Linked DNA regions of Cycloclasticus pugetii PS-1. The protein of the gene in region 1 binds, or shares a complex with, the protein of each later gene. Links are inferred from orthologs where the notes say so. Each region holds a gene or a part of one and is shown on either strand. Other genes may lie near its edges.

The links. The genes of interacting proteins can lie anywhere in the genome.
Region 2: lptA (region 1) and CYCPU_RS0109125 share a complex: the UniProt entries of both Escherichia coli proteins name them as parts of the lipopolysaccharide transport and assembly complex. The link is inferred for Cycloclasticus pugetii PS-1 from one-to-one orthologs.

The regions. Positions count from the first base shown.
Region 1 is NZ_ARVU01000001.1:1,759,314-1,766,999, reverse strand. The notes cover bases 4,744-7,686. They hold lptA (lipopolysaccharide transport periplasmic protein LptA), read right to left. Parts: upstream 6,496-7,686; coding sequence 5,992-6,495; downstream 4,744-5,991. Other genes in these bases: CYCPU_RS0108520 (KpsF/GutQ family sugar-phosphate isomerase), read right to left, coding at 7,583-7,686; CYCPU_RS0108525 (KdsC family phosphatase), read right to left, coding at 7,047-7,586; lptC (LPS export ABC transporter periplasmic protein LptC), read right to left, coding at 6,482-7,039; lptB (LPS export ABC transporter ATP-binding protein), read right to left, coding at 5,267-5,992; CYCPU_RS0108545 (RNA polymerase factor sigma-54), read right to left, coding at 4,744-5,167. In the rest of the region: metalloprotease PmbA, read left to right, coding at 1-1,021; mgtE (magnesium transporter), read right to left, coding at 1,040-2,398; RNase adapter RapZ, read right to left, coding at 2,498-3,355; hpf (ribosome hibernation-promoting factor, HPF/YfiA family), read right to left, coding at 3,400-3,690; more of CYCPU_RS0108545, read right to left, coding at 3,719-4,743. UniProt on the Escherichia coli protein: Involved in the assembly of lipopolysaccharide (LPS). Required for the translocation of LPS from the inner membrane to the outer membrane.
Region 2 is NZ_ARVU01000001.1:1,868,639-1,874,240, reverse strand. Bases 2,373-5,602 are described here. They hold CYCPU_RS0109125 (LPS-assembly protein LptD), read right to left. Parts: upstream 5,300-5,602; coding sequence 2,573-5,299; downstream 2,373-2,572. Other genes in these bases: CYCPU_RS0109120 (aminoglycoside phosphotransferase family protein), read left to right, coding at 5,397-5,602; CYCPU_RS0109130 (peptidylprolyl isomerase), read right to left, coding at 2,373-2,464. Outside these bases: 16S rRNA (adenine(1518)-N(6)/adenine(1519)-N(6))-dimethyltransferase RsmA, read right to left, coding at 1-153; 4-hydroxythreonine-4-phosphate dehydrogenase PdxA, read right to left, coding at 137-1,135; more of CYCPU_RS0109130, read right to left, coding at 1,166-2,372. UniProt on the Escherichia coli protein: Together with LptE, is involved in the assembly of lipopolysaccharide (LPS) at the surface of the outer membrane. Contributes to n-hexane resistance.

The DNA.
Region 1 (7,686 bases):
GCCAGAACAGCAGTATTTGGCAACAACTTTTCCTGACTTATCGTTATATCACCCATGGACTATTAGTGCGGATGAAGCCATTGAAATGGCGGTAAGGTGTGAAGATGCCGCACGTTTTTATGATAAAGACATTAGCAACTCAGAGGGTGCCAGTATTCAAACATTTGAGGGCACCCGAGTGCTAGCCAATAGCCTTGGGTTTAATCATGGTTATCCGGCTAGTCGCCATAGCATGAGCTGCTCAGTTATTGGTGAACGTGATGGAACTATGCAGCGCGATTATTGGTACACCGTTGCTCGTCAGGCTAGTGCAATGGATGATGCTAAAAAAGTAGGTGAAATGGCGTCTAAAAGAACCATAAACCGTCTTGGAGCTAAAGCCATTAGCACTAGAAAAAGCCCTATTATGTTTGCTGCTGAAGTCAGCGGTGGCCTGATCGGCCATTTTATATCAGCCATTAGAGGTGGAAATTTATATCGCAAATCATCATTTCTTTTGGACAGTTTAGGTCAGCAAGTTTTTCCTTCATTTATTGATATTTATGAGCAGCCTTTGTTAGCTCAAGCAATGGGTAGTGCAACGTATGATTCTGAAGGTGTGGCCACATCGGCAAGGAACATTGTTAAAGCAGGCGTAGTCGAAGGTTATGTTTTAAGTAGTTACTCAGCGCGTAAGCTTGGGATGAAAACCACGGCTAATGCTGGTGGCGTACATAATTTGACCGTTAAGTCCGGTGAGCTGGATTTTAATGGCATGCTTAAAGAAATGAATACAGGCTTGCTAGTGACTGAATTGATAGGTCAGGGAGTGAATACAATGACCGGTGACTACTCCAGAGGAGCCGCAGGTTTTTGGGTTGAAAATGGGGTCATCCAGTTCCCAGTAGAAGAAGTGACGATAGCGGGTAATTTAAAAGATATTTATCAATCTATTGTTGCTGTGGGTAATGATGTAGACCTTAGAGGGAATACGCGGACAGGGTCTATTTTAGTTAGTGAAATGACCATTGCTGGTTCGTAAGTCAGCGTTTGGACTTATTTAAATTAGAAAAACGGTTGCGAGGCCCAAGAAAGAAAAGAAGCCGATAACGTCGGTGACCGTCGTCAGAATAACGCCCCCAGCAATAGCTGGGTCTATATTCATTTTCTTTAGCGTTAACGGAATGGTGGCGCCGGCCAGTGCAGCAACGATTAAGTTAATAACCAAAGCGACACCAATCAAAAGGCCGAGGGATTGGCTTTGAAACCAAAACCCAGTTATTGCGGCGACAACGCAAGCCCATAGAATACCATTTAAGCTACCGACGGCTAATTCTTTCCATAATAGCCAACGAGCATTGGTAGTGCCAATTTGATTCAGTGCAATGCCTCGTATTACCAGCATTAATGTTTGGCTACCGGCAATTCCACCCATACTGGCAACAATTGGCATAAGAACCGCAAGGGCAACAACCTGTTCAATGGTTGCTGCAAATATACCGATAACCCAAGCAGCTAGAAAAGCGGTGAATAAATTAATTCCTAGCCAAACTGCACGACGTTTAGCGCTCCTTGTGACAGGTGCAAACATGTCATCATCTTCATCTAGACCGGCTAAGCTTAACAAGGAGCGATCGGCTTCATCACGAATAACATCAACAACATCATCAACGGTAATGCGCCCAAGTAATCGATTGTCCTCATCAACAACAGGCGCTGAAACGAGGTTGTAATCTTCGAAGAATAGGGCCACCTCATTAGCAGATAAGGTAGGCAGTAAGGCTTTTTGGTCAGTGATCATGGTGTTGCTCACCGACGCTTTAGAATTGGTTGTCAGCAAGTCTGAGATGTTCAAAATACCTAAATAACGATCATCTCTATCGACAACAAATAATTTGTCAGTATTCGCCGGTAACTCACTGCGTTGTCTTAGGTACCTTAAAACCACACCAAGATCCACATTTGGGCGAATAGTGACCATGTCAGGGTTCATTAACCCCCCCGCGCTATCCTCATCATAAGACATGACAGACTGTAGTCGTCGTCGGTCTTGGTTTGACATGGCACGGACAACCTGATGCAAAACAACCTTCGGAAGGTCTTCAAAAATATCAGCCAGATCATCAGTATCTAGTGAGCCGACAGCTGCAACTAAGTCGTCTTCATCGGTATGTTCGATAAGCCCTAGGCGTACTTCATCATTTACTTCAACTAAAATGTCACCGGCTAGTTCAGGGTTGGTAAGCTCCCAGACAATACGTCGGTTTTGTAGTGGTAGTGATTCGAGAAGGTTAGCTATTTCAGCAGGATGAAGTTCGTTTAGTTGGGCTTCAATTTTTGATAAAGCACCGCTGTCGAGGTTACCGGCGAGTAAACGTAGGTGCTCATGGGTGTTCTCATGTTGTGGAGAAGCTGACATATCAATAATAAAAATCAGGTACTGTAAACACCTAATATTCTAGCGTAATCATTTGTTGACTGCTTTGTTATTTATGCGAACTGTCAAGGCCGAATAGACTTAGGTTAATTCGCGGTGTCGAGTGATTACGTTAAGTGCTTGAGAAGTAAGGTATTTTGCTAACTTTTCTGTGAGGTAAACAGAGCGGTGTTGTCCACCGGTACAGCCTACAGCAATGGATAAATAATTACGGTTTGTATTGATAAACTCTGGCACCCAGCGAGTCAGGAATTTAGCGGTATCTTGAAGAAAATCTTGAACGAGTTGTTTATCATCTAGAAACTCGATAACAGGTTTGTCTAACCCGGTGAATTCACGCAAACTTGGTTCCCAATATGGGTTAGGGAGGCATCGAGCATCAAATACAAAGTCGACGTCATTGGGTGCCCCGTGTTTGTACCCAAAGGACATGACTTGAAGCGACAAACCTGTGCTGTTATCAAAGCTTACACGTTCACGAATGATTCCGCGTAACTCATGCACATTGCTGTGCGTTGTATCAATTTGGATGCTTGCATGACTTGAGATTAAGCTAAGTCGGTTAAGTTCTAAGTCTAGCGCCTCATCTAACGAGGTATTGCTGTCAGATAAGGGGTGTTTTCGTCGAGTTTCACTAAAACGCTTAATTAAACTGCCTTTACTGGCTCTAAGAAAGATAATGTCATAATCGATATTATTGCTTTTTAGTTGTTCAATAAAACCGCTGAACTGCTCCAAGGACGACGGGTCATTACGTGCATCGATGCCAACAGCGGCTTTGCTAAAGAGAGGTTTTTTTGAATCTGTCAGCAATGTTGCAAAATCTGATAATAAGGCAACAGGTAAATTATCCGTGCAGTAAAAACCGGCGTCTTCCAAGGTATCTAAAGTGACGCTTTTTCCTGATCCGGATAAACCACTAACGATAATAAATTTCATAATAAGTCAGTAAAAAGGCCGACGGTGAAGTCGGCCTTAATTAATTAGCGGTGAGCGTTAGTCTTTTCTTTGTGTTTTATAACTTGTCTATCTAACTTGTCAACCAAGTTGTCGATGGCTGCATACATGTTTTCTTGCGTATCTTCAGCAAAAATTTTTGAGCCGTTTAGCTGAATAGTCGCTTCTGCTTTTTGTTCAAGTTTTTCAACGGATAAAACAACATGTACATCGATAACTTTATCAAAATGACGTTTAATTTTACCAAATTTTGTATTTGTATATTCTCTAATTGCATCGGTAATTTCAACGTGGTGTCCAGATAGATCTAATTGCATATCACTCTCCTGTTTTGGTGGTAAAAAATCAAAGAATTCGCTTCCTTTGACTAGAAGGGGGTATTGAGATGGATTCGCGGTATTTGGCGATCGTTCTTCTCGCAACGTTAATGCCTTTTTCTCCCAGTATAACGGCAATTTTATTGTCGCTAAGAGGCTTTTTAGGGTTTTCGTTACTAACAAGTTCTTTAATAAAGGCTCGAATCGCAGTAGCGGAACACTCTCCACCTGTGTCAGTTGAAACATGGCTTGAAAAGAAATGCTTGAGTTCAAAAATACCGTTGGGTGTATGCATGTATTTGTTTGTCGTAACGCGTGAAATGGTTGATTCATGCATTTCAACGGTTTCAGCGATGTCACGTAATACCATCGGCTTCATGGCGATAGCGCCATGCTCAAGGAATTCATGCTGCCGGTTAACAATTTCTTGTGCGACTAACATCAACGTTTCATTTCTGCTTTGTAGGCTTTTTAAAAACCAACGCGCTTCTTGCAAGTGGTTTTTCATGGCCTGAGTGTCGGTGCTTTTATCGCCGTGTTTAATCAGCGTTTGGTAATAAGGATTAATACGAATATTTGTCGCGATCTCTCCATTGATAGAAACCTGCCAGCGACCTTTTACTTTGTTAACATAAACATCAGGTGTGACGTATTCGGTACTGGTTTCTTCAACACCTGACCCTGGTCGTGGATCGAGCTGCTGAATAAGAGCAATAATCTGCCCTAATGTATCGTCATCAACGCCCATCTGGCGTTTAAGTTTTGTACTATCTTGAGAGCCAAGTGCTGGCATACAGTTGCTGACCAGTTCGATAGCAAGTGACAAAAGAGGCGTATTTTCTGGCAGTTGCTTTAATTGAATGAGCAAACAATCTTGTAAATCAAGTGCTCCAACACCTATGGGGTCGAATGATTGCACTTTATGTAAAACAGCAATAACTTCATCTAGATCTAAATTGTCTAGTTGCTCTGACAGGTATTGGTGAATAAGCTCAGGGCTTGAATTTAGATAACCGTTGTCGTTGATACTGTCGATAATGGTGGTGGCTATGACGCGGTCAGTATCTGAGAAATTGGTTAACTCCATCTGCCACGTCAGGTGATCATGTAAAGTCTGCTTAGCAGAATTGATACTACCAGGGTCAGGGGCGATACTGTCTGAAGCTTGATTAAGTCCGGGTGAGGGGGTTAGGTCGTAAATGTCATCCCATGAAGTGTCGACGGCTAACTCGTCAGGTAGAAGATCCTGTGAACCTTCGCTGGTTTTTTCATCGGCGGGGAGATTTTTCTTGTCTATAGCATCTTGATTAGCAGGAAGCTCTTCGTCCGGAACTTCCAACATCATATTGCCATCTAGGACGGTTTGGATTTCTTGTTGAAGCTCTACTGTCGATAATTGCAGCAAGCGAATAGCCTGTTGCAATTGAGGGGTCATTGTTAAATGCTGACCTATTCGAAGCTGTAATGACTGCTTCATTTATACCGCCTGTTGTACAAAAGAATTAAAAACTTGCTGACATCTCATGTTGTAAGTTTAGCCCATATTTCAACAAAAAGAATGACTTTTAATTGGAAATTACATGCGAAATTCATGCCCTAGATAAACGTCCCGTACCTCGCGGTGTTCTAAGATATCTTCAGCTGATCCTTCGGTGATAACACGACCATTATTTAGGATGTATGCACGATCACAAGTACCTAAGGTTTCCCTAACATTATGGTCGGTAATGAGGACACCGATATCTCGTTCGGTCAAGTGATGGATGATTTTTTGAATATCAATAACAGAGATGGGGTCAACGCCGGCAAAAGGCTCATCTAACAATACAAAACGAGGTTCAGTGGCTAGCGCACGGGCTATTTCTAATCGGCGTCTTTCACCGCCAGAAAGTGCTAAGGCATTTTGAGTACGTAATTGATCGATTGCAAACTCATTTAATAACTCATCAAGAACCAGTTCTTGCTGGCCGGGTGAGAGTGTTTTTCGTGTTTGTAGAACGGCGCGAATATTGTCTTCTACGCTTAATTTTCTAAAAATAGAGGCTTCTTGTGGTAAATAGCCAAGACCCTGACGTGCGCGAACATGCATAGGGCTTTGAGTAATGTTTTCGTCATCAAGAAAGACATCGCCACTGTCAGGTTTAATGAGGCCAACGGTTATGTAAAAAGAGGTTGTTTTGCCTGCACCATTTGGGCCTAATAAACCAACAACTTCACCACTTTTTACGTTAATACTAACGTTATCAACAACTTTTCTATTATTGAATTGTTTGCAGATATTATGTGTTTTTAAGGTGCTCATTATTTTTTTGCAGGCTCTAAGGTTACTTTTACACGTTTAGAGCCTGCTTTTTTATCACCTGCTTTGACGATAGAGCGCTTGCTGTCGTATTCAATTCGATCGCTGGCGAAGGTGTTACCGTTTTGCCATAAAGTGGCATCGTCTAATAGCACCAAAGTGTCTTTGGTTACCAAGTAGTTAAACCGATTAGCTTCACCTCGAATAAGTCCTTGGTTACCATCAGGTTGTTGTTTGAATTTAACTGGGTTTCCAATGGCAATAACTTTATCGGTGGTACCGCGAACGCCATAAATGGTGACTTTATCAGCTATAATTTCCATGCTGCCTTGGGTGATAATAACGTTACCAGAATAGACGGTAATTTTTTTCGCGTCATCTAAATTAAAGTTATCGGCCTCAACCTCTACCGGTTTTTGTTTATCTGTACTGAGCGCCCACAAGGGTGTTGTCACTGAGATTAATGTCAGTGTTAAAAAAAGAAGCGTTTGTTTAGTTGATTTCATGGCGGCCTCGAACTTGTTCTAGTATTTTAATATTAATGGGTTCTCGAAAGTGGGCACGTAAGCCCATGCCTTCAATGGCGTTAGTGCCAGATTTTATTTTCACAAACTCATCGGTTTCTGCAAAATCGTTGGGCAATTGAATGCGTAGATTATGCGTGTCGATTTCAAGTGGCGCAATATTTTTTAATGCCTCTCGTCTGATGTTTACGGCACCATTGAGTAAAACAAGTTCACCGTCTGAAGATAAATAACCAGTCTCCGAATTAATGTGCAAATCAGGTTTGTCTGGTGAATACATGGTCATGATAGGGCGAGTAAGCTCGGTGCTGTCGTCATCAACAAAATGTTGCATGTATTCTGCTTTTATTCGTTGTTTTGGTTCGCCCGATAAGGTCATGCTGAGGGCTTCAAAATGTTTTAAAAAATAATCAATTTTATGCCCTGGTTTTGTCGTTTGTACAGGCGCTTCTGGCTCTTGTGTGAAGGCAATCCACCAAGTGCCAGCGGCAAATAGAGCCAAGGCAAGGATTTTAAGAGGTTTCATTAGGGTGTTAGGTGTCACAGAACAGTTGCACAGAAGGCGTGAGTTTGTCTTGAATGCTTAAAATAGTATCACAGACTTCTCGAGCGGCACCGTGTCCCCCGAGTCGTTCTGTTTGGCCTTGGCAGTATCCAAGTATAGATGGGTTTGCGTCTTTAACGGCAATGGCTAAGCGAGTTCGTGTCATTAGCGCTAAGTCGGGTAAGTCGTCACCAACGTGCGCCACTTGATTTGGGGTAATGTTAAGTTTTTTTAGTAAATGGTTAAACGCGGCGGTTTTGTTTTCTTGGCCTTGGTAAATATTTGTCACGCCAAGGTTTTTCATTCTTTGCTCGACAAGGGGGGATGAGCGGCCAGAAATAACGGCAACATCGATATCATTTTGCTGGAGTAGTTTTAAGCCTTGTCCATCTTGTGCATGAAAAGATTTGTACTCATTGCCTTTTAGGTCAAAAAACAATTTTCCGTCTGTTAACACCCCATCGACATCAAAAATAACGCATCGGATATCTTGTGCCCGTTGCTGAAAATCATCAGTTAGCTCAATCATGATAGCCCTGCTTTTAGCATATCGTGCATATTAAGAGCACCAACCAGTTGGTTGTTATCGGTGACCAATAATGCGTTAATTTTTTTATCTTGCATCAGTT
Region 2 (5,602 bases), 110 kb from region 1 along the record:
GAGTGGTTCTGTAATAGCGCCTTGCCCTGGCCCAATTTCAACAAGGTGTTCAGTGGCGATAGGGTCTATGGCCATGATTATCTGGTGAATAATTTGGCTATCTTGTAGAAAATTCTGGCCGAAGCGTTTACGAGCTTTATGTTGTTTGTTCAAGGGTTGACCTTTGTGCGAGTTGTATGGCAGTGTCTAAAGCAGATGCTAAACTGCTTGCGCTGGCCTTTCCTGTAGCGGCTAAATCAAGAGCTGTGCCGTGATCAACAGATGTGCGAATAATTGGTAGACCTAAGGTGATATTAACAGCGTCGCCAAAGCCAGAGAACTTAAGGGTTGGTAAGCCTTGGTCATGGTACATTGCTAACACCACATCATGTTTTTCAAGCACGGGTCGTGTAAACGCGGTGTCAGCCGGCAGGGGGCCAGTCAGGCAGATATTATTTAGGCGTAATTTTTCAAGTGAAGGAATAATGGTGTCAATTTCTTCATTGCCCAAGTGACCATTTTCACCTGCATGGGGGTTGAGCCCACAGACGGCGATTCGCGGGTTGGCGATGGCAAATTGCCGTTGAAGATCATGGTTTAAAATTGTAATCGTTTTTTCCAGTAAAGTAGGGGTAATGGCTGCGCTAACATTGCTTAGTGGAAGGTGCGTTGTTGCAAGAGCAACTCGTAAGGTTTTGGTTGCTAGCATCATTACTGGGTAGCTGCCGCAATAATCAGCTAAAAACTCAGTGTGGCCAGAAAAGGGTATATGAGCATCATTAATAACACTCTTTTGGACAGGCCCAGTAACGAGTGCTTGGCATTGATTGTCGAGACAAAGTTGAGCGGCGGCTTTGAGCGTTTCAACGATATACGCGGCATTGCTGACATCCAAGAGCCCACTAATTTCTTGCTTAGCGAGTTTAATTGGAAACACGTTCATAGTGCCGGGTTTATGGGCGCTAGAGGCTTGCCTTAGGTCTGCTTGTTGAATGTCGATGGAAAGGTTTAGTTCAGTAGCTCTACGGGCTAACAGGTTAGGGTCAGCGACAAAAATAAGCTCGCAGGGCCATGGTTTCTGGCAGATTTGCAGACAAATATCAGGCCCAATACCGGCAGGTTCGCCAGGTGTAATAACAATTCGAGGTAATGGCATGATTACATGATCACTGGATAAAAAAGATAATTAGTTATCCAAGCGATATTCAATGTAAGCATCATCCCTTAACTTAGTTAACCACGACTCAATCGCAGCATCTGCTTTACGTTTTTGAAGTTGAGAGCGTGCTTGAGCTTCGCGCATCAGTTGGGTGTTATCTTGTTCCTCGCGACCTAACACTTGAATTAAGTGCCAGCCGAATTGGGTTTGTACAGGTTGGCTAATTTCATTGATCTCGAGTGTGTTCATGGCGGCTTCAAAAGCAGGCACCAGAGCACCGGGTTGCACCCAATTTAAGTCGCCGCCATTAATGGCTGACCCTCTATCTTCGGAGTTTGTTCTTGCTAATGCAGCAAAGTCTTCGCCGTTTTCAATACGCTGTTTAAGATTAAGCAATCGGTCCTGCGCAATTTGATCGGTAATCAATGCATTAATTTTAATAAGAATATGACGAACATGTGTTTTAGTAATCATTACCTTTTGTTGGCCACGTGTCCCAAACAGTTTAATAATATGGAACCCACTAGGGCTTTCAATAGGGTCTGAAAACTCATTGACTTGCATTTTCTCAACGAAGGGCGTTAATAATGACGGCATTTGCGCTAATTTCATCCACCCAAGGTCACCACCATCCAATGCATTGCTGGCGTCTGAATTTGCAATGGACAGCGTAGAGAATTTCTTTCCTTGTTTAAGGCTAGTAATAATTTTTTCTGCCTTGTTACGAGCGGTTGTTATTTGTTGTGGTGATGCGTTTTCAGGCGTAGCAATGAGGATATGTCCTAAATGATACTCTGTAGACTGGTCTCCTTCGCTTTGTTCTAGGTAGTTTAGAAAACTGGCGACTTCTTGGTCTGAAACTTTAACTTCATGATGTACATAACTTGCTTGTACACGTCTGACTAACATCTGATCTCTAATTGAGTTCTTAAAAGACTTCAGCGTAACGCCATCTTTTTGTAGAACGTCTAAAAATTCTTCTGTTGAAAGTTTATTGGCGGCTGCGATACGTTGCATGGAGTCTTCGATTTCCGCGTCAGAGATTTTCATTGCACTTCGTCTAGCAATTTGTAGTTGTAGTTCGGTTTGTACCATACGGTCTAATACGCGTTTTTCAATATCGTCTCTTGATATTGAGGCACGTTGTTCAGCGGGTAGGCGTTGGTAGGTTTGTTTAACTTGCTCGTCTAATTGGCTTTTTAAAATAACGCCTTTATCAACAATGGCGACAATGCGGTTCATAGACTCTTGTGCGAAGACAGCAGGCGAAAGGAAGCTACATAGCACGATTGCATTAATAAAGAGAGCGCGATTAAGATTATTCATGATGGAAAGATTCACAAGTTAAAAGGGGCTTAAATAGAAGGTTAAAATAACATTTGGATTGCTATTATGTAACCTTCTATTTACTGTTGAGAGTGATTTTTCTGAACGTTATTGCTCGGGTATTTGGTAGCCTAATATGCCTTCTTCAAGGAAAGAGTCTAGTTTTTCACCAAAGCTGGTAAGGCCTTTTAGTTCAAATTGAAAGAAAATGCCTTCTTTAGCTTCTTCGTCTATTGCGTCGTTAACGTAGCGCCTAGCGATGACTCTTAAGCGCCAACAACAGGTGTCTTTCTCTAACCCTAAGAAGGTATCAAGTGCTAGGTTATGCTCTTGTGAGTAATTCCAGCGGCCAACCGTACTCCATTCTTTGCTAATTGGCCATTTGAATGATAAGTCGGTTTGTTCAATATCATTAGAGTTTCCTCTGAAGTCAGTAGTGCCTTCATAGCGTGAACGGTAGGTTGCGTTAAATAAACGATTTGCCCCATCTTGGTAGTGAAGACCCAGAGTTGCTTTTTCTGTTTTGCCAGCATGTGGGTCGTATTGCAAGGCTGAACGAGCGGACCATGTATCTGTGATTTTTGCGGAAACTTCTGTTACTAAGTCTGAAGTATCGTCGGTAATAGGCTTGTTGGTTGGTTTAAGTTGTACATCTAGGTCGTCAAAGTAAACAATGGAACCAATACTGGCTCTTAGGCGTTCATTACCCGTATTAGACTCAATAAAACGTGAAGTGACTGCTAAGGTAAGCTGGTTAGCGTCGGCTACTCTGTCAGCGCCGGAGAAACGGTTTTCTCTAAATAATTGATTAAAGCTAAAGTCATATTCAGAGGTATCAAACAATGGAATATCATCTTGGTCTTCATGGGGAACGTATAAATAATATACGCGTGGTTCCAGTGTTTGTATCATGCCACTGGCAAAATTAAGGTTTCTTTCAAAAAACAATCCAGAGTCTACAGAGAGTATTGGAAGCGTTCTACTTTGACCGCTGTTAATGGTGCTGGCTTGATCGCTCAGCCGATATTCGGTATGTCTTAGGCTTAGTCTAGGGGTTAAAAAGCCACTGGCGTTTCTTAAAGGAACGCTAATGCCTGGGTGAAGGTCTACACGTTTGGCATCAACATCTGAACTATGGTCGAAGTAAACAAACTCATTGCGCATATCGACTTTAGCGATACCAAATACGTCTGTTTCACGTAAATTAAACAGCACCTGAGGTAAACGGCGATGAGGACGTGCGGTGCTAGAGAGGGATTCATCAATAGAGTCATAGTTATCTATTTTAGTTAGTAGGCTCCAGTGATCGGCACGGTAATTTAAACTGGCTTGGCTTTTTAGGTAACGGTTACTAGAGCTGATGAGGCTATTACCAAAATCTTCAAAATAATCATCATCGGAGATGTAGTTTAAGTCTATATCTGAGCTCAAACGAGATGTAATGGTTGATTGGTTTTGTAATGAAAATTGACCTCGTAAGTCGCTCGTCTCTGTATCGCTTAGAATTTCAGCAGATACCTGTCCTTCACTGCTACCTGTTAGGTAGCGAAATTCGCCTCCGAGCATAAACCCTCGGTTGCTCATGATGCGAGGAGTAATAGTTGCATCATAGTTTGGCGCAATATTCCAATAGTAAGGGAGAGAGAAATCAACGCCTGTTGTGTCAGAACTTCCAAAGGTCGGTGTCAAGACCCCAGATTGACGTCGGTCATCAATAGGGAAGCTAATGTAAGGCGTATAAAGCAATGGAATATCAAATACTTCAACCCATACGTCACGTCCAGTTCCGCGACCAGTTTCCTTGTTCAACTCAAGTGTTCTTGCCTGTAACTCCCAGTCACTAACACTCGGTGCGCAGGTGGTGTAAGTAACGTTTGTTGACTGGGTGATATTACGGTTAACCAGTGTTGTTGTTTGGGTGCTGCCGCGAGCGTGTGTGGTTTCAAGAATAAATTGGTTGTTTTTAAATTGCCCGGTATCCTTAGCAAGCTGTAGTTCAGCTTGGTCACTGTGCAAGGCGAAACCATTTTCTTGGTAGAAAACATCACCTGAAGCAGAGGCGCTTTCTTGTTGATTATTATATGTCAGTTGGTCGGCGGTAATAGATTGATCAGCACGATTAACCAAGACATCGCCGCTAAATTTGGCATTACTTTTATCAAGGACTTCGGCGTAGTCTGATTGTATGTTTACCTCAGAATTTAAACGATTTTGCTGAATGCTGTTTCTGCTTTCGCGAAGTGAGTCGGTAGTGACTTCACAAGTGTCCCAAGGGTCAACTTTAAGTTGCCTAACCATTTGATGAAACAGCGCATTATTTCTAACCCGGCCTGCATTATCATCATACAAGGCAATGCTCTGTCTATTATCTAGGGTGGCTACCATTGTAGAAGGCGCGCTGGTTTGTGAGCAGTCCCAAGTTCCATTCTCACCAGTTTTGCAATCCCATGAGCCAGTGTTTTTTAATGTTGTGACTTGAGTCTGAGTCGGTGCTTTTTTGTTTGTTTGTATGACTTTTGGTTGGCCAGCAACTCGAACCCTTGGAACAGGGGGGGGCGCTGGTTTATCAGTCGTGTTGTCTGCAACGGTTGTTTGATCCTTAGAGGGTTGTTGCGGACTATCTACTTTGGCATTTTTTTCAATCGGTTTGGTAGACGCGGAACAATCCCAGGTTTGACCATCATTCGCTAATTTACAATCCCACTGAGAGTTACTGAAACCAAATGCCTGGCTTGCCATCAATAAAAGCACTAGGGCTAAAAGAAAGTGTTTGTATGAGCAGATAATGGCTGAACCTTTTTGCTTGAGTCTAACGTAAGTTGTATAAAATCGCATAGAATGGTGCTTATCTTCAACGATAGCATGTAATTTTTTCGATATATTAACACGCAACTTTCGGTCTGCGTTAATTAGGTCTGATAGAGTATTTTTTATGGTAAGAGATGAGCGTAAGCAGCGTTTAATTAAATGGTTGTCGGGGGTTCTCTTAACCGATGATTTTAGTTGTGAGCCTGCTTCAAGTGATGCAAGTTTTCGACGTTATTTTCGGGTTAAATGTCAGGCACAATCTTTTGTTGTGATGGATGCGCCCCCTGCTCAAGAAGACTGTACCTCTTTTATCATGATAGCTGAGGTATT